Regions from separate parts of the Ensifer sp. ENS09 genome, predicted to be linked through region 2. Evidence: predicted binding sites of a transcription regulator. Region 2 holds the regulator's gene; each other region holds the start of a gene.
What was found. The regulator LexA, encoded in region 2, represses DNA repair genes until DNA is damaged. The targets are predictions, from matches to a motif close to TGTTCNNNNTGTGTTCNG.
Positions count from the first base shown of each region.

Region 1: a site for LexA is predicted at 4,279-4,296, ahead of recA (recombinase RecA). Genes of this name have one in related genera too.
Region 3: a site for LexA is predicted at 3,823-3,840, ahead of dnaE (DNA polymerase III subunit alpha). Genes of this name have one in related genera too.

Region 1 covers NZ_JACVBP010000001.1:450,673-456,957, reverse strand. The annotation lists gene cckA (cell cycle histidine kinase CckA) at 1-2,019, shown strand, start outside; gene IB267_RS02295 (pseudouridine-5'-phosphate glycosidase) at 2,127-3,056, opposite strand; gene IB267_RS02290 (carbohydrate kinase family protein) at 3,088-4,035, opposite strand; gene recA (recombinase RecA) at 4,355-5,443, shown strand; gene alaS (alanine--tRNA ligase) at 5,675-6,285, shown strand, end outside.
Region 2 covers NZ_JACVBP010000001.1:293,879-306,061, forward strand. The annotation lists gene IB267_RS01520 (cysteine synthase A) at 1-648, opposite strand, end outside; gene IB267_RS01525 (SDR family oxidoreductase) at 956-1,795, shown strand; gene IB267_RS01530 (SMR family transporter) at 1,783-2,109, opposite strand; gene IB267_RS01535 (SMR family transporter) at 2,096-2,467, opposite strand; gene IB267_RS01540 (cyclopropane-fatty-acyl-phospholipid synthase family protein) at 2,546-3,799, opposite strand; gene IB267_RS01545 (deoxyribodipyrimidine photo-lyase) at 3,885-5,348, opposite strand; tRNA gene IB267_RS01550 (tRNA-Asn) at 5,447-5,521, opposite strand; gene IB267_RS01555 (hypothetical protein) at 5,681-5,974, shown strand; gene IB267_RS01560 (thermonuclease family protein) at 6,196-6,930, shown strand; tRNA gene IB267_RS01565 (tRNA-Cys) at 7,083-7,156, shown strand; gene IB267_RS01570 (hypothetical protein) at 7,366-7,698, shown strand; gene lexA (transcriptional repressor LexA) at 7,789-8,511, opposite strand; gene IB267_RS01580 (hypothetical protein) at 8,749-9,045, opposite strand; gene IB267_RS01585 (hypothetical protein) at 9,274-10,002, shown strand; gene IB267_RS01590 (hypothetical protein) at 10,121-10,723, shown strand; tRNA gene IB267_RS01595 (tRNA-Ala) at 10,872-10,947, opposite strand; partial or broken gene IB267_RS01600 (ethanolamine ammonia-lyase light chain EutC) at 11,169-11,606, shown strand; gene IB267_RS01605 (GNAT family N-acetyltransferase) at 11,743-12,174, opposite strand.
Region 3 covers NZ_JACVBP010000002.1:71,480-77,764, forward strand. The annotation lists gene dnaE (DNA polymerase III subunit alpha) at 61-3,558, opposite strand; gene IB267_RS08520 (hypothetical protein) at 3,977-4,552, shown strand; gene IB267_RS08525 (DUF5680 domain-containing protein) at 4,633-5,100, shown strand; gene IB267_RS08530 (lipoprotein-releasing ABC transporter permease subunit) at 5,269-6,285, opposite strand, start outside.

The DNA.
Region 1 (6,285 bases), 150 kb from region 2:
CAGATCGCCGACATCACCGCGGAGCGCGACGACCAGGAACGCTTCTTCAAGGAATTGCAGAACGCGATCGACTATCTCGACCACGCGCCCGCCGGCTTCTTCTCCGCCGGCCGCAAGGGCGAGATCTTCTACATCAACGCCACGCTCGCCGACTGGCTCGGCATCGATCTCACCAAGTTCCAGCCGGGCTCGATCAGCATCGGCGATCTGGTGGCCGGCGAGGGGCTGACGCTCGTCCAGGCGGTTCAGGCGGAGCCGGGTCTGAAGAAGACCAAGATGCTGGACCTCGACCTGCGCAAGATGAACGGCCAGAGCCTTCCGGTGCGCATGATCCACCGCGTTTCTTCGACCCGCGACGGCGCGCCCGGCGAAAGCCGCACCATCGTCATGTCGCGCGAGGGCGGCGAGGACAGCGACCAGTCGGCGTCGAGCGCGGCGATGCGCTTTACCCGCTTCTTCAACAACACGCCGATGGCGATCGCCTCGGTCGACGGCAATGGCCGGATCCTGCGCACCAACGCGCCGTTCCTGAAGCTGTTCTCCGGCCTCGTCTCGCAAGACGATGTCGAGCGCGGCGCGCTGATTGATGCCGTGGTGCACGAAACCGAGAAGCTTCGCCTGCACGATGCGCTTGCGGCCGCCAAGGACCGGCAGGGCGACATCGCACCGATCGACGCGTTGCACCCCACCGATGGCGAGCGCCATTTCCGCTTCTACGTCAATGCCGTGATCGACCAGACCGATCAGGCGCCTGAGGAAGCGGCGATCATCTACGCGCTGGAGATTACCGAGCAGAAAGCGCTCGAAAACCAGATGGCGCAGACCCAGAAGATGAACGCGGTGGGCACGCTTGCCGGCGGCATCGCGCACGACTTCAACAACGTGCTGACAGCGATCCTGCTGTCGTCCGACCACCTGCTCCTGTCTGCCCGGCCGGCCGACCCGAGCTTTGCCGACCTGATGGAGATCAAGCGCAACGCCAACCGCGCCGCGGTTCTCGTGCGGCAGCTGCTCGCCTTCTCGCGCAAGCAGACGATGCGGCCGACGGTGCTCAACATGACCGACGTCATCGGCGACCTGCGCATGCTGGTCGACCGCATGACCGGCACCAACGTCAAGGTCGAGGTGGATTATGGCCGCGATCTCTGGCCGGTCCGGACCGATCTCGGCCAGTTCGAACAGGTGCTGCTAAACCTCGCCGTCAACGCGCGTGACGCGATGCCCCAAGGCGGCATCATCACACTTCGCACCCGCAATCTGCCGGCGGAGGAGGTCTCGGCCTTCGGACGGCGCGAACTGCCGGACGAAGACTTCGTGATGGTCGAAGTTTCCGACCAGGGAACCGGTATTGCGCCTGAGATCCTCGACAAGATCTTCGAGCCGTTCTTTACGACCAAGGAGGTCGGCAAGGGCACCGGTCTCGGCCTGTCGATGGTTTATGGCATCGTCAAGCAGTCGGGCGGCTACATCTATCCGGAATCGGAAGTGGGCAAGGGCACGACCTTCCGCATCCTCTTGCCGCGCCATATCGAGGTGCCGGTTGCGCCCGAGGAGCCCGTGCAGGCAGGCACCGGAACCGTTGCTGCGCCGGTGGTGCAGACGATAGCGGCTCCCGTGGTCAAGAACGAGGAGCCGACCGATCTCACCGGCGATTCGGCAGTCGTGCTGCTCGTCGAGGACGAGGAGGCCGTTCGCCGCGGCGGCAAGCGCATGCTGGAAACGCGCGGATACACCGTCTATGAGGCCGGCTCCGGCGTCGAGGCGCTCGACATCATGGACGAGCTCAACGGCGCCGTCGATATCGTGGTATCCGACGTGGTGATGCCGGAAATGGACGGACCGACGCTTCTGACCGAACTCAGGAAGAAGTATCCGGACCTGAAGTTCATCTTCGTCTCGGGCTATGCCGAAGACGCCTTTGCCCGCAACCTGCCGGCGGACGCCAAGTTCGGCTTCCTGCCGAAGCCGTTCTCGCTGAAGCAACTGGCCGTCGCCGTGCGCGAGATGCTCGATTCCTAAGCCTGGTCGGTCTAAACCTCTTTTGAGTAATCCCGGTGAACTCCGGACACGAAAAAGCCCGGCGAAATGATCGCCGGGCTTTTCTGTTTGTCGAAGACTGTCCGAGATTACTTCGCGTTCAACGCCACCGCGATCTCGCCGGCAAGCCGGGCATTATTCTCGACCAGCGCAATGTTGGTCTCGAGGCTGCGGCCCTCGGTCATTTCGAAGAGGTTGCTCAGCAGATAGGGCGTGACCGCCTTGCCGGTGATCTCGTCGTTCTCGGCGTTGTCGAGCGCGCGGGCGATGTAGATTTCCATCTCTTCGCGCGGGATCTCGGCAGCTTCCGGAACCGGATTGGCGACCAGCATGCCGCCTTCGACGCCGAGCTGCTCGCGCATGGTCTGGAAGTTGGCGATCGCCGCCGGGCTGTTCAGCATCAGCGGGCTCTTGAGGCCGCTGTCGCGCGACCAGAAGGCCGGGAAGATTTCGCTGTCATAGGTGACGACAGGAACGCCGCGCGTTTCGAGCACTTCGAGCGTCTTCGGGATGTCGAGGATCGCCTTGGCGCCGGCGCAGACGACGATGACGCCGGTGCGAGCGAGCTCGTCGAGGTCGGCCGAGATGTCGAAGGAGAGCTCGGCGCCACGGTGCACACCGCCGATGCCGCCGGTCGCAAAGACCCGGATGCCGGCGCGGGCGGCAGCGATCATCGTCGCGGCAACGGTCGTCGCGCCGGTGCGGCGCTCGGCGATCGCGAAGGCGAGGTCGGCGCGCGAGACCTTCATCGCGCCCTGGGTCTTCGCCAGTTCTTCGAGCTTGGCGTCGTCAAGGCCGATATGCAGTAGGCCATGGATGACCGCGATGGTCGCCGGCACGGCACCCTGCTCGCGGATGATCGCTTCAACGCTGCGGGCCATGTTCAGGTTGCCCGGGTAGGGCATGCCATGGGTGATGATGGTCGACTCCAGCGCCACGATCGGCGCGCCACGCGCCTTGGCGGCTGCTACCTCGTCGGAATATTCCATCGGCAGGAAGGGGGAAGCGGGTTTGGTCATGGTCTTTCCTTGGGAGTTCTGCTGGCAAATGTCATGACAGCATTTGGGGCACGGGCACAAGGGCCAGCGCCTGTTCGAGATTGGCCGCGGACATGTCTTCGGATGCGGCCAAGGGAGAGCGCAAGGTGATTTGAGCGGCTGCGATGCCGTGCCGCAGGCACGCGTTGATGGCGTGGCCGCCAAGGCGCGCCGAGAGGAATCCGGAGGCGAGCGCGTCGCCGGCGCCGGTGACGTCGGCAAGGGCGGGAAGGGCTGGCGGAACGGCAACGCAGGTGTTTTCGCCGTCGAAGGCGACGACGGCACGGCCACCGCGTGTGACGACGCCACCCGTAAGGCCGACGTTTCTCAGCAACGACGGCCACTCATCCGCCTCGGCTGCCTCCTTGCCGGTCAGTGCCCGGGCCTCGGATTCGTTCATGAACAGGAACGAGAGATGCGAGAGGCACGGCCGGTAGCGGATGACCTTGGCCGGCGAAACGGCGATGCCGGCGACGAGGCGGCCGTTGCCGGCAGCTGACTGGGCAAGTGCGGCAATGGTTTCTTCGGGCAGGTTGGCGTCGGTCAGAACGAGCTGGCTCGTGGCAATGACCTCGCGCAGCGCGCGCCGCTGCAACTGCCGCGGCGAGAACAGCCGATAGAGCTCCATGTCGGCAAGCGCAATCACCAGATTGCCGTCGTTTTCGAGGATCGCCGTATAGCTCGGCGTCTGGCGGTCGAGAAAGGTGAGGGGGCTGTCGATGACGCCGGCGGCGGCCGCGGCTGCGGTCACCATCTCGCCGGCCGCATCGCCGCCGCGGGTGCTGATCATGCGCACGCTGTGGCCAAGCCGCGCCATGTTGCGCGCGGCATTGAAACCACCGCCGCCCGCTTCTTCGAACCAGCTTCCCGGATTGCTCGATCCGGGCGCAGTCGTTCCCGATATACGGCCGCGCCTGTCGATATGCGCGCCACCGAAAACGACGATCTCAGCTTGCGTCATGAATGTTCCTCTGCTTGGCCGATCGGCCGAATATCTGTTGGCATCCTGCGATGCCGCATCGCGGAGCGCCACGCGCCCGACCCGTCCGGAGGGTCATGCGCCAACGAATCGGCCGGGCCTTGCTGGGCAGGTTCGAAGCGCTGGCGCCAACATTCGAAAACTCCGGTTTCGTTCCGTGAACAAGAATCGAACGCATGGTGGATAGCTATTGTTTTTCAATGTGTTGTCGCGCTCTTGCAAATACGGAACAAAACATGTACAAAAACTCCTGCGGCGGCTTCATTGCCTCGGTAGCTTCAATAACCTAAAGGTGGACCAAATGGCACAAAACTCTTTGCGGCTCGTAGAGGACAAATCGGTGGATAAAAGCAAGGCACTTGAAGCGGCACTTTCCCAGATCGAACGGTCGTTCGGCAAGGGATCGATCATGAAGCTCGGTGGGAAGGACAGCATCATTGAGATCGAGACGGTTTCGACCGGCTCTCTCAGCCTCGACATCGCGCTCGGCATTGGCGGCCTGCCGAAGGGCCGCATCGTTGAAATTTACGGCCCGGAAAGCTCGGGTAAGACGACGCTGGCGCTGCAGACGGTTGCGGAAGCTCAGAAGAAGGGCGGCATCTGCGCCTTCGTCGACGCAGAACACGCGCTCGACCCGGTCTACGCTCGCAAGCTCGGCGTCGATCTTGAAAACCTGCTGATCTCGCAGCCCGATACCGGCGAGCAGGCGCTCGAAATCACCGACACGCTGGTGCGCTCCGGCGCGATCGACGTTCTCGTCGTCGACTCCGTTGCAGCGCTCGTGCCGCGCGCTGAAATCGAGGGCGAAATGGGCGACAGCCTGCCGGGCATGCAGGCCCGCCTGATGAGCCAGGCGCTGCGCAAGCTGACCGCCTCGATCTCCAAGTCGAACTGCATGGTCATCTTCATCAACCAGATCCGCATGAAGATCGGCGTGATGTTCGGTTCGCCCGAAACCACCACCGGCGGCAACGCGCTGAAGTTCTACGCCTCGGTTCGCCTCGACATCCGCCGCATCGGCTCGGTCAAGGAGCGCGAAGAGGTGGTCGGCAACCAGACCCGCGTCAAGGTCGTCAAGAACAAGATGGCGCCTCCCTTCAAGCAGGTCGAATTCGACATCATGTATGGAGAGGGCGTATCGAAGACCGGCGAACTGGTCGACCTCGGCGTCAAGGCCGGCATAGTCGAGAAGTCGGGCGCCTGGTTCTCCTACAACAGCCAGCGTCTCGGCCAGGGCCGCGAGAACGCCAAGACGTTCCTGCGCGACAATCCGGATCTCGCACGCGAGATCGAGACGGCGCTGCGCCAGAACGCCGGCCTGATCGCCGACCGGTTCCTCGAGAATGGCGGTCCGGAAGCGGACGACGGCGACGAACCGCCGGAAGCATAAGCCGCTCGGTCCACTGAGCTTACCCAGGAACCGGTCGCCCCATGGGCGGCCGGTTTTTTGCTGGCGTCTGGACAGTCGGATATGTGAGCGATAAAAGCCTTTGGTTCCGGCGACCCAGCGCGTTGGAGGGTGTGGTCACCAAGGGCGGCTGCAGGGTTTAGGGACAATGGCTTAGTGGCGCGGCGTGGGCCGGACCCGGGCCGGAATCGGTGCTTAAGAATAGGACGCAAGATGAGCGGCGTGAATGAAATCCGGTCGACCTTTCTCGACTATTTCCGCAGGAACGGTCACGAGGTCGTGTCGTCGAGCCCGTTGGTGCCGCGCAATGATCCGACATTGATGTTCACCAATGCCGGCATGGTGCAGTTCAAGAACGTCTTCACCGGCCTGGAGCAGCGTCCCTATTCGACGGCCGTGACGGCGCAGAAGTGCGTTCGCGCCGGCGGCAAGCACAACGACCTCGACAATGTCGGCTACACCGCACGCCACCACACTTTCTTCGAGATGCTCGGCAACTTCTCCTTCGGCGATTACTTCAAGGAGCGCGCGATCGAGCTCGCCTGGAACCTGATCACCAAGGAATACGGCCTCGACGCCAAGCGCCTGCTGGTCACGGTCTACCACACCGACGATGAGGCCTTCGATCTCTGGAAGAAGATCGCCGGCTTCTCCGACGACCGCATCATTCGCATTCCGACCAGCGACAATTTCTGGGCGATGGGCGATACCGGCCCCTGCGGCCCGTGCTCGGAAATCTTCTACGACCACGGCGACCACATCTGGGGCGGACCTCCGGGTTCGGCCGATGAAGACGGCGACCGCTTCATCGAGATCTGGAACCT
Region 2 (12,183 bases):
GAGTGCGGCCCCTTGCGGATCGGCAAGGCCGATCTTGATTGCCGGGTTCTTCGCCTTCAGCCCTTGCGCGACACCGGCCAGCGTTCCGCCGGAGCCGACGGCGCAGATGAAACCGTCGACCTTGCCATCCGTGTCGCGCCAGATCTCGGGCGCCGTGGTCTCCACATGGGCGTCGCGGTTGGCAACGTTGTCGAACTGGTTGGCCCAGATGGCGCCGTTCGGCTCGGTCTTCGCCAGTTGCTCAGCAAGGCGGCCGGAAATCTTCACGTAGTTGTTGGGGTTCTTATAGGGAACGGCGGGCACTTCGACGAGCTCGGCGCCAAGCAGCCGGAGGGCGTCCTTCTTTTCCTGGCTCTGGGTTTCCGGGATGACGATGACGGTGCGGTAGCCGAGCGCCTGGCCGACGAGCGCCAGCCCGATGCCGGTGTTGCCGGCCGTGCCTTCGACGATGACGCCGCCCGGCCGCAACTGCCCGGTGCGTTCCGCATGGCGGATGATCGAAAGGGCCGCCCGGTCCTTCACCGATTGTCCGGGGTTCAGAAACTCGGCCTTGCCGAGGATCGTGCAGCCTGTCGCGTCGGAAACGGATTTCAGCCGGATCAGGGGCGTGTTTCCGATTGCTTCGAGCACGGACGGGAGAATGGCCATTTTCAGAACCTCGTGTTTGAGGACAGGCACCGCGGCAAGGCGGCACGTACCAGGTAAAAACGAATGGCGGCCAGCGAATATCGACAACGTTCCGGTACCGCCGAAATGTTGGCGTGTTTTCGGCTCAGCCTGCACTTCAGGCAAGAAATAGCGTTTCGCCGTCGCTCTGTCCCGAACAAAAATCGTCTCCAGGGACTGCGAGAGCCGGCGGCAAGGAGCGCTGCCGCGAAGAAGGGCCGGGCAAGTCATTTTTCGCCCACAGAAGGAGATGCGTACGTGTTTCCCGGCGCGTGCCGAGGAGTGAGTGATGAGTATTCAATCTACGAAATCGGAACAGAAACTGGCTTGGGTAACGGGCGCAAGCTCGGGAACCGGGCGGGCACTGGCGCTTGCGCTGGTGCGCGAAGGTTACTCCGTCGTCGTGACGGCGAGAAACCACGACAGGCTCGTGGATCTGCAGCATGAAGCGGCAAGTGAAGGGCGGATCACCGTGCTCGACGGCGATGTCACCGACCCCGCCGACATGGAGCGGGTGATGGCGGCGATCGAATACGATCACGGGCATCTTTCGCTCGTGGTGCTGAACGCCGGGGTCGCGCTGCCGGTGCGGGGAGGCGAGCTTCACCGCGAGGCCTTCGAGAAGAGCTTTGCCGTCAACCTCAACGGCGTCGTCAACTGTCTCTTGCCGGCGGTGGAGCATATGAAGGCGCAGGGGTACGGACACATCGCCATCGTCTCGTCGGTCGCCGGCTATGGCGGATTGCCGACCAGTGCCGCCTATGGCGCCACCAAGGCCGCGCTGATCAATATGGCTGAAAGCCTGAAGTTCGATCTCGACCGGCTCGGCATCCGGCTGCAGATCATCAGTCCCGGCTTCGTCGATACGCCCGGGACCGCACATATCCGATTTCTGAGACCGGCGCCGGTGACCAGCGAGGAGGCGGCAAGGCGTATCGTCGCCGGCCTGAAGTCGCGACGGTTCGAGATTGCCTTTCCGCGCCGCTTTGCCTACGCGATGAAGCTCATGGACCTGCTGCCCTACAGCCTCTATTTCCGCGTATTGAACTGGCTGACCTGCAGCAAGGCGGAGGCCATGGAAGGCAAGAAGCACGCCGGACCCGGCGGGCACCCGCGTCAGGCGGTGTGAAGCACCAGCACCGCGCCGAAGATGAGAGCCAGTCCGACCCAGCCGATCGGCTTCAGCTTCTGGCCGAACAGGAAACGGCCACAAATAGCCGTTCCGAAGATCCCGGTTGCGCCAAGCACGGCATAGGCAATGGCGAGCTCCATGCCCTTGGTGGCTTCCGCCAGGAAGGCAAAGGCGGCGAGCACCAGCAGGATCGAGAGGATGCCCCAGCCACGGCGGGCGAACCCCTCCGATTTCGTCGATGCAAGGTTGGCCCCAATATCGAGGATGCCGGCCACGACCGCGAGAACGAAGTAGATGCTAGGCGCGCTCATCGGCGGCTCCTTCGTTCATCGCGTCGTCCTCTTCGTGGTACTCGCCGGCATTGACGAGCAGGATGCCGACGATCGCCATCGAAAGTCCGAGCATTTCGCGTCCGGTCAGCACATGGCCGAACACGAAAACCGAAACCAGTGTGATGATGGCGACGCCCGAACCTTCCCAGATCGCGTAGGCGACGCCCACCGATATCGTCTTCACGGCCTTCGCCAGGAAGACGTAGGAGAGCGCGATCGAGACATACATGACGATGTGGCCGAGGTAGGAGCCGCTTTCGGAAGCGGCCTTCATCACCGTCAGGCCCACCACTTCAGTCGCGATGGCGAGCGCGAGGAAAAACCATGCAAGACGCATGCTGTACCTTTGAACAGAAACTTGGATCGACCGCCTATTAAGCGCTACGGGTGACGCGGTAAAGACGCGGCGTACGCTTCACTCGAAGACGATCTGCCGGACATCGATGTTGCGGGCGCGGAACCCAGCCTCGCAATAGTAGAAGTAGAACTCCCACAGCCGCTTGAATCGCAGGTCGAAGCCGAGCGGCTCAATCCTGCTCCAGACCGCCCAGAACCGCTCCCGCCATTCGCCGAGCGTGCGGGCATAGTCGACCCCGAAGCCGAAGTCGTTGATCATCCGCAGGCCGACATTGCGGCCAAGCTCGACCAGATGCTCGCGCGTCGGCAGCATGCCGCCCGGGAAGACGTATTTCTGGATGAAATCCGGATTGGAGCGATACTCCTCATAGGATTCGGGCTTGATCGTGATGATCTGCAGTCCGGCCTTGCCGCCGGGTTTCAGGCACCGCTTCAGCTGCGAGAAATAGGTTGCCCAGAATTTTTCGCCGACGGCCTCGAACATCTCGATGGAGACGATGCGGTCATAGGCGCCTCTTTCCTCGCGATAGTCCTGGAACTTCAGTTCGACACGGTCGGCAAGGCCGGCCCGCTGCATGCGTTCGCGCGCGAAGGCCAGTTGCTCGCGGCTGATCGTCAGCCCGGTGACCTTGCAGCCGATTTCCGCCGCCGCGAATTCGGCAAAACCGCCCCAGCCGCAGCCGATCTCGAGCACGTGGTCGCCGGCACGCAGATTCGTCGCCTCGGCCAGCGCGCGGTACTTGGCTTTCTGCGCCGAGCGGAGATCATTGGCGCCGGTGGCGTAGAGCGCGGACGAATAGGTCATGCTCGGATCGAGCCATTCGCTGTAAAACGCATTGCCGAGGTCGTAGTGGGCCTGGATGTTGCGGCGGGCACCGGAGCGGGTATTGGCATTGCGCCAGTGCAGGAACTTGTCGAAGAGGCGCAGAAGCCCGCGCGCGCGGTTCGGAAAGTTGTTGCCGATTTCGGCGTTGACGAGGAAGAGTTCGAGAAAGGCGCCGACATCGGGACTGTCCCAGTCGCCGTCGATGTAGCTTTCCGCGGCCCCGATGGTGCCGCCTGAAATGGCGCGCTGGGGCAGGTTCCAGTTGTTGAGATTGAGGATGGCGCTGGGGCCGGCCCTGGCGCCTTTGATCACCAGCCGGCGGCCATCTGGCGTGGCGAGCATCAGCGTTCCCACCTGAAGGTGCACCAGCGCGCCAAGCACCATGCGCGCCTTGAGCGGAAAATCCCGCACGACCGTTGCCAGGTTGTCGGAAGATAGCTCCACGGCATCGGCTAATGCAGCAAAATCGGCTTCCAGATTACGCATACACCACCCCCTCAGCTGTTGCATCCGTAAGGTGAGCCTAGCCGCAATCGGGCGAGACGCCAACTGAGGAATTCTACCGGAGGCTCTATGGGCCTTCGGAATCTCCCGGCGCGCTTGTGATCTGCCGGAAAGCCGCCAGTGCCCGGTCCCGCGCAACGGCATGGTCGACCATCGGTTTGGGGTAGGTCGTGCCAAGTTCGATGCCGGCTTCCGCAAGGGCTGCGGGTGGGGCTGCGAAGGGGCGATGGACATAGCGCGGGGAAAGGCGCTCGAGTTCCGGCACGAAGCGCTTCACATAGAGACCGTCGGGGTCGAATTTTTCGCCCTGGATCAGCGGGTTGAAGATCCGGAAGAACGGTGCGGCGTCCGCGCCCGATCCGGCGACCCATTGCCAGCTTGCGCCATTGTTGGCCGGATCCGCGTCGACCAGCGTGTCGCGAAACCAAGCTTCTCCCCTGCGCCAGTCGACGAGCAGGTCCTTGATGAGAAAGGAGGCGACGATCATGCGGACGCGATTGTGCATGTAGCCGTGACGCCACAGCTGGCGCATGCCGGCATCGACGATCGGGTATCCGGTGAGCCCCTTGGTCCAGGTGGTGAAATCGTCGTCGTCGTTCAGCCAGTGGAAGCGGTCGAATCGACGGTCGAGGTTGCGGCGGGGGAGCTCAGGATAATGAAACAGCAGATGGTAGGAGAATTCGCGCCAGGCGAGCTCCTTGCGGAAGGTGGCAGCCCCTTCGCCGCTGTCGGCCTGGGGGCCCGCTGCCGCGTGCCAGGCCTGCGCCGGCGAGATTTCGCCAAACGCCAGATGGGGTGAGAGCAGGGATGTGCCATCCGCGTCGGGGAAGTCGCGGCGACGTTTGTAGGCGTCGAGCTTTTCGTCGATGAATTCTTCGAGGCGGGCGGAGGCACCGTCTTCGCCCGGCGTCCACACCTCGCCGAATGTTGCTGCCCAGTCCGGCTTCGTCGGCAACAGCGACCAGTCGTCGAGGCGCTCCGATCGCGGCCAGGTTTCCGGTGCTGCAACATGGTGCGGCCGGTCGATCGGCGGTGCCGGCTCGTTTTTCAGCACGAGCGCGCGCCAGAACGGCGTGAACACGCGGTAGGGGCCGCCGGTGGTCGTCAGCAGCCGCATGGGCTCGTGCAGTAACTGCCCAGCAAAACTCTCGGCGGTGATGCCCCGTTCTGCCAGCGCCTTCTTGAGCGCGGTATCCGTGGCGATGCCGCTCGGGTCGTAGCGACGGTTCCAGTAGATGCGCTCCGCGCCGCTTGCGCGCGCGATCTCGACGATCACGTCCAGCGGCGTGCCTGATCGAAGAACGAGGCTTGAAGTGCGCTCGGCAAGACTTGCGCCCAAAGCTTCAAGCGAATGGTGCAGCCACCACTCCTGAGCCGCGCCAAGCGGGCCGTTGCCGCTGTCGGCGGGTTCGCGAATATAGAGGGGAATGACCGCGGCTTCGCCGGCAGCGGCCGAAAGAGCGCGATTGTCGGCCAGGCGAAGATCCTTGCGGAACCAGACGATGATGGGCGGCGCCGCGGCCTTTGTCATGGAGAACCATCAGGAGGTTGGGGATTGATCACCTATGGAACATAGGCGCAAAATGAAAAAGAGCCATTCGCATCGCTGCAAATGGCTCTTTTAGAAAGTGGCTCCCCGGGCCGGATTCGAACCGGCGACCTGTCGATTAACAGTCGAATGCTCTACCGCTGAGCTACCAGGGATCATCCGCGCCGCTGTTGTGCTGTGCGCTTCAGAAGTGAGGCTGCTAATACGCATGCTTTTCTGATTTGCCAAGCGCTTTTTTCAAAAAAAATGACAAGTTCCGTTGCGAGGCTGTGGAGAAGTCCCCAATTGTGGGAAAACACGCCGGATAGGGAATGATGAATAAAAACAGGAAGCAGATGCATTTCGGCATTGATCCGCAGACACGACAGATCGTGCTGGGCAAATGGCGCATAGCGCTGCCCGACTCTCCGCTCTTGCGCATCCTGCTGGGTTCGCTGCTGGTGTTCTGCGGTTTTCTAGGCTTCTTGCCCGTGCTGGGCTTCTGGATGATACCGCTGGGCCTGATCGTGCTTTCCCACGACATTCCCTCGGTTCGCCGCCGTCGTCGTCGCCTGGCCGTCTGGTGGGCGCGATGGCGCGGGAAGACCAATTCCTCGAAGGGTTCCTGAGCCGGGCGCAGAATTATCGATCTTGTTGTCGAGGGCAGGGTGGTCGGCGGTTTCGAAACCTCGCGGCCGCCCCGCATCAATTCCGAATCTCTCAACAAGGGCCGTGGCCGCGCAGGCGAATGACCGGTTCGTCGCCGTCTTCCCTTCTGTTGGGGTGCCCTCGAAAACTTTTCGGCAACGCATCAAACGCATAATGCGGTCTCGAATCAGGATGGGGACCGATGGCCAAAGCCACTACGAAACGTCGACGCCGCAGTTCGGGCAGAAGCAGCAGCAAGCAGGGCGGCATGGCGCCATGGTATCTGGCCGCAGCGCTCACCCTTGGCGGCGTCATGGCCTATGACCATCGCGCCGAGTTGCGGCACTGGCCCGTGGTTTCCGATGTCGTGGCATTTGCGTCGCGAACGGAAACGAAGCCGAAGCCTCCGCGTGCCGTTCCTGAAGCGCAGGAGCGCGTCGCGCATCAGGCGGACAGGCACAAGCCGAATCCGAAGCCCGACCCGGTCACCAAGGTCGCTCTGGCCGCACCCGTGCCGTCGGTGAATGTCGGGGTCACGCCGCCTACCCCTGTCGTGCGGCCGAATGAAGAGGTGAAGACGGCGTCCATCCGCACCGACCAGTTCTATTTCTGTGGCATTCGCAACGACAACTGCGTGATCGATGGCGCCACTTTCGTCTTTCATGGCGAGACGATCCGCGTCGCCGACGTCGACGCGCCGCGAATCCGCCAGGCAAGCTGCGACAAGGAGCGTTCGCGCGGCTTCTACGCCAAGCAGCGCCTGCGAGAGCTGCTGAACGCGGGCGACTTCAAGCTGGTTTCGGCAGGCGGGCGATCAGACGCCAAGGCCGGCGAAAAACTGCGCCTGGTTACCCGTGGCGATCAATCTCTTGGACGCGTGCTTGTCTCCGAGGGGCTCGTGCGCCCGTGGGATGGACGCCCGACGCCCTGGTGCTGAGATCAACTGGGAGCCGATCGGCGGACATCGGCGATCGTTCTGTGGAAAGTATCTATCCAACAAATCGACGGCGCGTTTTTCAGAAAATGCCTCTTGCGGTTTTTCTGCAATCATTCTAAATCCGCGCCAACGCTTGGTTATCCGAGCTGTGAGGCCTCGTGGCGGAGTGGTGACGCAGAGGACTGCAAATCCTTGTACCCCGGTTCAATTCCGGGCGAGGCCTCCAATATTTTCACCTCGTTTAAATTGGTTCGACGTTCTGCCCTGGGGCAGCGCGGGTCGTTTCGCGACCCCACGTCCGCGCAAGCCACGTCTCCTATGCCTCCGTCGGATCTTATCGCTTCGGTGAAATCGGTAGAGGGGGAACGATGACTCCGCTGAGATCAGCCGCATCGGTAGCGTCCGTCAACATTAAGAACGGAGGCAATGGCATCAATGAAAAAGAGACTGATCCTGACGGCGTTGGCGTGTATTGCGGCGACCGCTATTGAGGCGCACGCGGACGACCTGGTTTTCCAGCTGAAGAACAACACCAGCGTGGTCCTGACGAACTTTTATACGTCGCCGGTCGGCGTCAATGAGTGGGAAGACGATGTTTTCGGTCGGCAGGTCCTGAACCCTGGCGAGAGCATGGAGATCACCATTGCCGACGGGCGGGACGTCTGCAAATACGACATGCGATTCGAATTCGAGGAGGGCTCGGCCCTCGATACGACCGAGGACACGCAGGATCTCTGCGAGCTCGGCGAATATACGATCCACGAATAGGCGATCTGGATTTCAGGTCACCCGAAATGGAAAGAGCCTCGCCAATTTCCTTGGCGAGGCTCTTTTTTGATTCGGCGTTCTGCCTGGAATTCAATGGTAGCGGCGGATCAGCCCGACGAGCTTGCCCTGGATCTTCACGCGATCTGGTCCGAAGATGCGCGTCTCGTAGGCGGGGTTGGCGGCTTCGAGCGCAATCGACGCGCCCTTGCGACGAAAGCGCTTCAGCGTCGCTTCCTCGTCGTCCACGAGCGCCACGATGATGTCGCCGGGATTGGCCGAGTTGCCGTTGCGGATGATCACCGTGTCGCCGTCGAAGATGCCGGCCTCGATCATCGAATCGCCCTTCACTTCAAGGGCGTAATGTTCGCCGCTGCCGATCATGTCGAGCGGCACGGTGATGTCATGGGTGTTGTTCTGGATCGCCGAGATCGGAACGCCTGCAGCGATGCGCCCCATCACCGGGACGGAAACGGACGTGCTTTCGGCAACCGGGGCGGGCTTCGGCGCAGCAGGAGCGGCCGCCGGCGGCTTTCCAAGGCTGCCTTCGATCACGCTCGGCGAGAAGCCCCTGCGCGGCTGCTGCTGGCCGGCGGCGTAGGCTTCCGGAAGCTTGATGACTTCGAGCGCGCGCGCCCGGTTCGGCAGCCGGCGAATGAAGCCGCGTTCTTCGAGCGCGGTGATCAAACGGTGGATGCCAGACTTCGACGCCAGGTCGAGCGCATCCTTCATTTCATCGAATGACGGCGGTACGCCCGACTCCTTCATGCGTTCGTGAATGAACAGAAGCAATTCCTGTTGCTTGCGGGTCAGCATGGCACGTCGCTCCAGAGGCGTGAAACAAATCAAGAACAGACACTATCTGTTCCATATGTGTTCCGCAAGTGCCTAAAATTCCGTGAATTCAGGCGATTGGCCGCTTCTGCGGGTGCCGATCGGTCACTTTTGCGGGAGCAGGGCGCTTATCGGCGACGGTTGCGTGCCAAAATCGCGCCGGATGACGCCAGTCGCGCAGCTGATTCGAGCGAATCACGGGGCTCTATGAGGAGAGATTTAGGTCGCTTGCGAGGTCGAGCAGGCGTCCTCGAACTCCTTCACCGTCTCTGCGCTGTTGTCTTCCGGCAGCACCGCGTCGGCGGCGTCGGTCGCGACGGGCGTGTCGCCGTCATAAACGAAGGACTGGATGTAGAACGCCAGTGCGCCCTTCCACACGTTGCGTCCATCGATCTGATGGCACGGCACGGCCCGTTCGAAATCGGTCTGGAGTTCATCCACCGTCGCGGCGCTGAGCTTGACGTCAGGCATATTGGGCGATGCGACTATCGAAGCGAGAAGCAGGGCGGCAAGCACGGGAATCGTCCACTTGATGAAGGGGTGGCACTACATGGTGGGAAACGATGTGAACCGTGCTTTCGTTCCGAAGTCCAGCAAGCATGGCGATCACTCTGCCGTGTTCAACAGCTCTTTGCCTGCAGGCTGTGTCCGATTTGCGCCAGCCGCTCCACCTCGAGTTCATCTTGACCGTTCCTCTTGCGACGCGCGAAGAACGCACCGGCAGTATCGGCTCTAGGGTCGGGGGTGGGGGATGCGCAAAAATCCCTGCGAGGAAGGGGCTTCACCGTCTCGACAGGAGGTCAAAAAAAGATAACTTTGCGTGGAAAGTGGGGTAATTGCATGCGTAGATTGTCGTTGGTGGTGCTCGGTCTGTTGCTCACGGCCGGAGCGGCGTCTGCTGAAGATGGGCGTTCGAACATCTGGAAGCGGATCAACGCCTGGACGGTGGGTTCCGATCCATCCCTGGGAGGCTCGTGTTACGCCGCGACGAGCTATGATGCAGGCGCAATCCTTCGTATCGGCTTTTATCCGCGGGGGTCGGCGAACCTGGCGTTTCTTTCGATCGGCAATGCCGAGTGGAAATCCATCGAGCCGCAGCGGGAATATGACGTCGCCTTGCAGCTCGACCGGGGTCGCCAGTGGCCGGCCGTTGCATTCGGCGTCGATCTTACCGGCGCCAAGGCCCTCGTCGTGAACTTTTCCAACACCGACTTCTTTACCGAATTCGTTCGCAAGAACACGTTGGCGCTGGCCTTCGAGGGACGCGTCGTCGCGAGCCTCAGCCTGCGCGATTCGATGAAGGCGGTGAGCGAGATGTTCAAATGTCAGGAGGCGGTTAGCGCCTTGATCCCGAACGGCGGGCAGGGGGCAGCGAACGATCCCTTTGCCGGCGCCGGTGGCACTGGCCCGAACAACGATCCCTTTGCCGGTGGCGGCCAGACCAAGTCGTCGAAAGATCCTTTCGCCATGTGATGGGCGCGTCCGCTTTCCGCAGAGAGGTGAATATTCCTAAAATGTTGCTGGTATCGGGCTCGGTACCCTCGACAGCGGCGCGGGTACCTATCAAAATGCGGGCAAACGGGGGTTTTGCATGCGTAGATTGCTGGTCGGATTGGTAAGCTGTCTGATCGCCGCGGGATCGGCCGCGGCCGAGGAGTCCGAAATCATCAAGTGGAAGGACGTCGACGGTTGGACCGTTGCATCCGACACCTCGATGGAGGGCTCCTGCTTCATATCGTCGGAATTCGACGGCGGCGTCACCTTGCGGCTCGGGTTCTATCCCAAGGGCTCCGAGTCGCCGCTCTACATGAGCTTTGCCAGCGACGACTGGCGGTCGCTCGAGGTCGGCAAGGAATACGACCTGACGTTCCGCTTCGACAAGACCGAGCCCTGGAGCGCTTCGGCGACCGCTGCTGGCGATGCGAGCGGAAAGTTTCTGTTCGTGAACGTCACCGACGCCGAGTTCCTGACGGGCTTCGTGCGCAAGCGGGGCCTGGCCATCGCGTTCGAAGATCGCGTGATCGCCAATCTCAGCCTGCGCGGCACTGGCCCCGCGGCCGAAGAGCTGATGAAGTGCCAGAAGGCAGTCGACGAGATCATCGCCGACGAAGGCCGCAAGTCCAAGGAGAAGAAGGCGGATCCGTTCAATGCACCGAGCGAGAAACGCTCGGCACGGGATCCGTTCAGCCTCTGAAAACAGGGGCGCGTGAGCGGGCGTTGTTGCGCGAAGGCCGGGCGGTGGCCGGGACGAGTGGTATCCCCAGAGTAACGCGAACTTGCGATCTGCTTACAAATCAGCCGCTGATCCAGTGCTTCGGCAATTGGCTCAATTCTGTTTGCCTTGGTGGAGCCGAAGGGAGTCGAACCCTCGACCTCCGCAGTGCGATTGCGGCGCTCTCCCAACTGAGCTACGGCCCCGTGCCATCCAGTCAACACGACGGCCGCCAAGCCTGTCAATAGACGCGCGCCAGCACGCACGCTCGAACGTCGTTGCCCGATCCGGCTAGGCGAAGTGCGGCGTCGTTCTCTGAACCGCTTGCGCACTCCACCCATTGTCGAACTCTGCCGGCGGGTTTACCCTGCAACCGGACGATGGCGCTCCGTGAGCCTCGTTGAAGTGTCGGCGGTACACGCCAACCGTCATTTCAGATGGTTTGAACGCCAAGGCCATCATGGATGAGGGCCATCTTTCGCCCTATCTGGAGGAAATGCGCAGGTTGCTCGGCGATGCCGGCGTCTCGGTGAGTGACAAGAACATCCTGGTGACCAGCGGCAGAGTGCGGGCCGGCTACAGGATCGGCGAGACGTTGTTTGCCGAGGCCGATCCCAGCACGTTTCGAGGAATTCTCCACATCATCGGCGAGCGGCCCGGGACCATGCACCATGCCTACTCCGTGTACATCACCGTCGCCAAAGGAAAGCGCTGGGCGGAGAAGGACATCGATCACGACATGACGAAGCTGGTCAGCAACGTCGCCGATACCGCACTTGCACCTAAAGAAGCGGCCAAGGAAAGCTTGACCATTATCCGGGAGATCATCGGCAAGGACGTCAACAGCAGCCGGCGATTCGGGTGACCCTAAACGCGTTGTAGGGCAACAAGGCACTCGCTGTCCGGCGGCGTCGGCGGTCGTGAATCGTGTCGCCGCCGCATGCTGCTGCTTTCGGAGGGCAGAAAACGCGGTTGCTTCTTCGGAGCGTGACTTTCCGACGTCAGAACCGCTTCTTCAGAAAGTAGCGCGCAATCGCCCCTTCACCGCCTTCGAGTTCACCAAAGAACTCGAAGCCGAGCTTTTCATAGAAGGGCCGGGCCTGGAATTCGAAGGTGTCGAGCCAAAGGCCGACATAGCCGCGCTGGCGCGCGATCTTCTCCGCTTCCTCGATCAGGCGTCGGCCAAGGCCTTGGCCGCGGTATTCATCGGGAACGGCGAGGTAACGGATAAAGGCCCAGCCATATCCATCCGTCGCATAGAGCCCACCCGTCGCGACTTTCGTCTCCGGATCGCGAAGGACGATGGCAAAACCGGGCAGATCGGCCATGCCGCTATGGGCATGGTTGTAGGCATCCAGCGGCGCAACGATGCCGCTGAGGTCCTCCCGGTTCGGGTCTTCGAGAATAATGTCGATGATCGGAACAGGCTTCAAGGGAACCCA
Region 3 (6,285 bases), on a different contig from region 2:
CGAGGCTCCAAGCCTGGTCAGTCCCCGCTCCCTTGAGATCCAGCAGAGACCCGTCTCGGATTACACCAGTTCGACGTCGATGACGCCCGGCGCCGAGCGCAGTGCTGCAGCGATCTCCGGTGAAATCCGGAACTTCTCGCTCAGCTCCACCTCGATCTCGCGCTGGCCATTGTCCTTGATGACGACGAAGGAGACGAGACCATCGCCCCTGGTGTTGAGGTGCGAAGCGATCGATTTCAACGGGCCGGAATCGCGCACATAGACGCGCAGCGCCTTCTGAAGTTGCAGCGATTCTTCTTCAAGCGAACGCAGCGTCTGGATGCGCAGGCCGATGCCTTCCGGCCGCTCTTCGGCAGCCACCGTCATGACCAGCGATTTGCCGGGCTCGAGCAGGTCTCGATACTGGTGCAGCATCTCGGAGAACAGAACCGCTTCGAACTGGCCGGAGGAATCCGAGAAGGCAATGATGCCCATCTTGTTGCCCGTGCGTGTCTTGCGCTCCTGCTTTGAGGTCACGGTTCCGGCGAGCCTTCCGGCCGTCGCCCCCTTCTTCACCGAGCCTGCGAAATCGCCGAAGGTTTGTACGCGCATCTTGGCGAGCAGCGCATTGTAGGTGTCGAGCGGATGGGCTGAGAGATAGAAGCCAAGCACCTGGAACTCACGGTGCAGCTTTTCCGAGGCGAGCCACGGGGTGTAGGTCGGAAGCGAAATGCGCTCCGGCCCGGTGGCGGCACCAGCGCCGAACATATCGCTCTGCCCGCTCGTCTTGTTTTCCTGGGCACGCTGAGCAAATCCGAGAATGCGATCGAGCCCGCCGACCAGTTCCGCCCGGTCATAGCCGAAGCAATCGAAGGCGCCGGCGGCAATCAGGCTTTCAAAGACCCGGCGGTTGAGAAGCTTGGGGTCGATCCGCAGGCAGAAGTCTTCGAGGCTTGCAAAGGCCTTGTCGCCGCGAACCTCGACGATGTGCTCGACGGCCGATTCGCCGACGCCCTTGATCGCTGCAAGCGAGTAGTAGATGCGGCTCTCGCCCGTCTGGAAATGCCGGAACGAGGTCTGCACCGACGGCGCGATCACCTCGATGCCCAGGCGCTTGGCATCCTGGCGGAAGTCGTTGACCTTTTCGGTGTTCGACATGTCGAGCGTCATCGACGCCGCCAGGAACTCCACCGGATAGTGCGCCTTCATATAGGCGGTCTGATAGGACACGATCGCGTAGGCTGCCGCATGCGACTTGTTGAAGCCGTAGTTGGCGAACTTGGCGAGCAGGTCGAAGATCAGGTCGGCCTGCGGCTTCGACACCTCGTTCTTGACGGCGCCGTCGACGAAACGGGCGCGCTGCTTGTCCATCTCCTCCTTGATCTTCTTACCCATGGCGCGGCGCAGAAGGTCGGCCTCGCCGAGCGAGTAGCCAGAGAGCACCTGGGCGATCTGCATCACCTGCTCCTGGTAAACGATAACGCCCTGGGTTTCCTTGAGCAGGTGGTCGATCTTCGGGTGGATCGACTCGACCTCCTCCTCACCATGCTTGCGGGCGTTATAGACCGGGATGTTCTCCATCGGGCCCGGGCGATAAAGCGCCACCAGCGCGATGATGTCCTCGATGCAGTCGGGGCGCATACCGATCAGCGCCTTGCGCATGCCGGCACTTTCCACCTGGAACACACCGACCGTTTCGCCGCGCGACAGCATCTCGTAGGTCTTCGGATCGTCGAGCGGGATGCTCGCCAGATCGACCTCGATGCCGCGCTGCTTCACGAAATCGACGGCGACCTTCAGGACGGTCAGCGTCTTCAGGCCGAGGAAGTCGAACTTGACGAGACCGGCCTGCTCGACCCACTTCATGTTGAACTGGGTGACCGGCATGTCGGAACGCGGATCGCGATACATCGGCACCAGCTGCGACAGCGGCCGGTCGCCGATCACGATGCCGGCGGCGTGGGTCGAGGCGTGGCGGTAGAGGCCCTCGATCTTCTGGGCGATATCGAGCAGGCGGGCGACCACCGGCTCCTTCTCGGCCTCTTCCTGCAGGCGCGGCTCTTCCTCGATCGCCTTGGAAAGCGGCGTCGGGTTGGCCGGGTTGTTGGGCACCAGCTTGCAGATCTTGTCGACCTGCCCATAGGGCATTTCCAGCACGCGGCCGACGTCGCGCAAGGCGGCACGCGCCTGCAGCGAACCGAAGGTGATGATCTGCGCCACCTGCTCGCGGCCATATTTGCGCTGCACGTAGCGGATCACCTCTTCGCGCCGGTCCTGGCAGAAGTCGATGTCGAAGTCGGGCATCGAGACGCGCTCGGGATTGAGGAAGCGTTCGAACAGCAGCGAGAAGCGCATCGGATCGACGTCGGTAATCGTCAGCGCATAGGCGACGAGCGAGCCGGCGCCCGAGCCGCGGCCCGGCCCGACAGGGATGTCGTGCTGCTTGGCCCATTTTATGAAGTCGGCAACGATCAGGAAGTAGCCGGGGAACTTCATGCGCTCGATGACGCTGAGTTCGAAGGCCAGGCGCTCGCGGTATTCCTCTTGGGTGTAGCCGGGCGCCATGCCGAGCCTCGCGAGGCGATCTTCGAGGCCCTCCTCCGCCTGGCGACGCAACTCGTCCGACTCGGCGCGCTCGGCCTCCTCCGGATCCGCCGTCGCGCCGGTAAAGCGCGGCAGGATCGGCCCACGGGTCTTCAGCATGAAGGAGCAGCGCCGGGCGATCTCGAGCGTGTTTTCCAGCGCCTCGGGCAGGTCAGCAAACAGCGCCGCCATTTCCTTGCGGCTCTTGAGATAATGGTCCGGCGTCAGGCGGAAGCGGCTGTCGTCCGAAACCATGGCATTGTGCGCGACCGCCATCAGGGCGTCATGCGCCTCGTAGTCGGAAGGCGACGGGAAGAAGGCCTCGTTGGTGGCGACAAGCGGAATGTCGAACTTGTAGGCAAGCTCGATCATCCGGCTTTCGTGCCGCCGGTCGTAGCCACCATGCCGCTGCAGCTCGATATAGAGCCGATCGCCGAAGAGGTCATGCAGGGCTTCGAGGCGCGCTTCGGCGAGCGCCGTCGAGCTCGTCTTCATGGCGACATCCACCGGACCGCCGGATGCGCCGGTCAGCGCAATCAGGCCTTCGGTGCCGCACTCGGCAAGCCAGGAGCGGGTGATGCGCGTCGCCTGGCTGCCCTCGCCGCTGAGATAGGCGCGGCTGACGAGATCGACGAGGCGCGTATAGCCGTCATCGGTCGCCGCGATGAGCACGATCGACGGCAGCTTGGCAAGCTGGTGCCCATGGCCGCGTCGATCCCCCTCGGTCTCGTCTTCCATGTCAATTGACAGCTGGCAGCCGGTGATCGGCTGCAGCCCGTCACCGGCTGCCTTCTGCGAGAATTCCAGCGCTGCGAAAAGATTGTTGGTGTCGGCGATCCCGATCGCCGGCTGGTTATCGGCGACCGCCTTGCCGATGACCTTCTTCAGCGGCAGGGCGCCTTCGAGCAAGGAGAAGGCAGAGTGGACGCGCAGATGCACGAATTGCGGATCCGTGCCGAGCGCCTCACTCGATGCTGCCTTGCTGTCGTCTGCCATTGTCGCACCCTGATTCCTGTCCACTCGGAAGGATATCCCGTTTATCACCCGCCATGTCCAGATTCCCCTGGCATGTCGTCCCCCTTATTCAATGGGGATGAGGCGCTTTGCGGAGGTGCTTGAGAGAAAATATCGACGCCCGCCTTCAGAGGCCGAGCGCGATGAAAGAGATGCTTGCGATGAACAGGCTCATCGACGCGAAGGCGGCGAGGTCACGAACAAAATCAGTCATAACATGGCTCCTTTTCCGTTATGTTTTTACTTTGTTCCATTTTTGTTCACGCGTCAAGCAATACACAGGCGTTCTGTTCACGATGGTTAATACGGCGCGTGAATGCAGGTTAACCGGCGGGCAAGCCGCTTGAGGAAAGTGCCGCGCCCGCATATCAAGGGGAACAACCACGCGGAGCGCTCCGACATGCTTGCACGCCTGATTCTCCCCTCGCTGCTACTGCTACTTCCTGCCGTTGCCTCGGCGGCCGACGCAATCGACCCCGCCCGTATCGTCTCTGCGGCGACCGGCGACTGGGACAAGGACGGTTCTTCCGATCTCGCGCTGATCGTGCGACCGGCCGAAGGCAGCGACGAGGACAACGGCGTCCTTCTCTACCTCACCGGCGACAACGGCGCGCTGGCATTGAAATCGGCCATTCCGAACAAGGTCTGGGGTCAGTTCGAACTCGTCGGCCAAGCGCCCTCGATCGAAGCGCTGCCGAGCGGCTCGCTGCTCATCACCAGTCACAACGATGCCATCGGGCGTGACCGCTGGGAACAGAAGCTGACGGTCGCCTATCGCAACTTCGACTTCGTCGTGGCGGGCTACACCTACTCGTCCTACGATACGCTCGATCCCGATAACACCGCGCAATGCGACCTCAATGTGCTGACTGGCAAGGGCAAATCCAACGACAAGCCAGTCGAAACCAAGGGCGAGCTCGTCCTCCTCAAGGACTGGACCGACGATCGCGGGCAGAAGGCTTGCGGCCTGCAATAATTGGCTGAATGTTCCCTATTCGTTCTTTACAACCTCGACGGATCGCTGCATCCTCTTGCGCGAACGTATGAGGAACAATCATGGCCGCGCTCGAACCACTCAAAGAATTCATCGTCGAAGCGAAATCAAACACCTATGTCGGCGGCGGCGGGCGGCGCTCGTCGTCACGCCCGGGTTCCCGCGATATCGGCTATGAACGGGATCGCTGGCGCTACGTCGACAGCTATTTCGGCGGGACCGATTTCGCAGGCCAGGAGACCGTTTGGCAGGATGATCGGCCGCAGTGGGCAATGAACTACTTCGGCCGGATCATCCGTCCTGACCTCATCAACGGCGAAAAGGCAGGCGTCGTCATCAAGGCGGCACTTCAGGCGATGTACCGCGACAAGCGGCATTTCCTCGGCGGCACGGAGTTCCGGCATGCCCATGGCTACTATATCGACAACAGCCGCGGCGATACCGCTCATTTTTCCGGGCACGAGGTCATCTTCGTCGATGGCGAGGAAGCCTATGAGCTCGACTATCGCGGCGGCCTGATCAGGCCATAGGGCAAGACCCTACAGCATGTGGCGCGGGAGCGAGCAACGGTCTGCGACGCGGAAAGATCGCGGCGCGCTTTCGGCGCGCTGTGCGGTGGAAGCGCTTGTGACGGTGGTGCTCGCTCGTCGCAAGCGCGCGGTCATTCAAGAGATACCGTTGTCGGTCGTGGGGTCGGGTCAATCGTAACGCAAAGCCTGCACCGGATCGAGGCGCGAGGCGCGCCAGGCCGGAAAGATCGTGGCGAGGAAGGAAAGGGTCAGCGCCATGACGATGACAAGCGCGGTCTCATGGGCGTTCATGTCGGCCGGAAGCTGGTTCAAGAAATAGAGTTCCGGGCTGAATATCGTCGTCCCGGAGATCCAGGAAAAGAACTGCCGTATGGATTCGATGTTGAGGCAGACGACGACGCCGAGCGCCACGCCCGCGACCGTTCCGGCGACACCGATTGCAGCACCCGTCATGAAGAAAATGCGCATCACCGCGCCTGAGGTTGCGCCCATTGTTCTCAGGATCGCGATATCGCTGCCCTTGTCCTTCACCAGCATGATCAGGCCGGAGATGATGTTGAGCGCCGCGACCAGAACGATCAACGACAGGATCATGAACATCACGTTGCTCTGGACCTCGAGCGTCGAGAGGAAGGTCCTGTTGCGGTCGCGCCAGTCGGTGATGAAGATCTGCCGGCCGGCCGCATCCTCGATCGGCTGGCGCAGCTCGTCGATGGCTTCAGGACGCTCGACGAAGATCTCGATCGACTGGACCAGTCCTTCGGCGTTGAAGAACAGCTGCGCTTCCTCAAGCGGCATGAAGAGGATCGTCGCGTCATACTCCGACATGCCGATCTCGTAGATCGCCGAGACGGTGTAGGCCTTGACGCGCGGGTTCATGCCGAGCGGCGTAACGTCGCCATTGGGCGAGGTCAGCGTGATCGTGCCGCCGACCTGAATGCCGAGCTGCTCGGCCATGCGCGAACCGATCGCGACACCTGTGCCGGCGGCAAAGCCGGCGAGATCGCCGGACTGGATATGGTCGGAAACCGACTTCATCTTGCTCAAGTCGTCGGCGCGGATACCGCGTACCAGAGCACCCGTCGAACTGTCTCCGACGCCCTTAGCCAGAACCTGCCCCTCGAGCATCGGGATCGCCATTGTGACACCCTTGACGCCCGAAAACTTCGTCGCCAGTTCCGGATA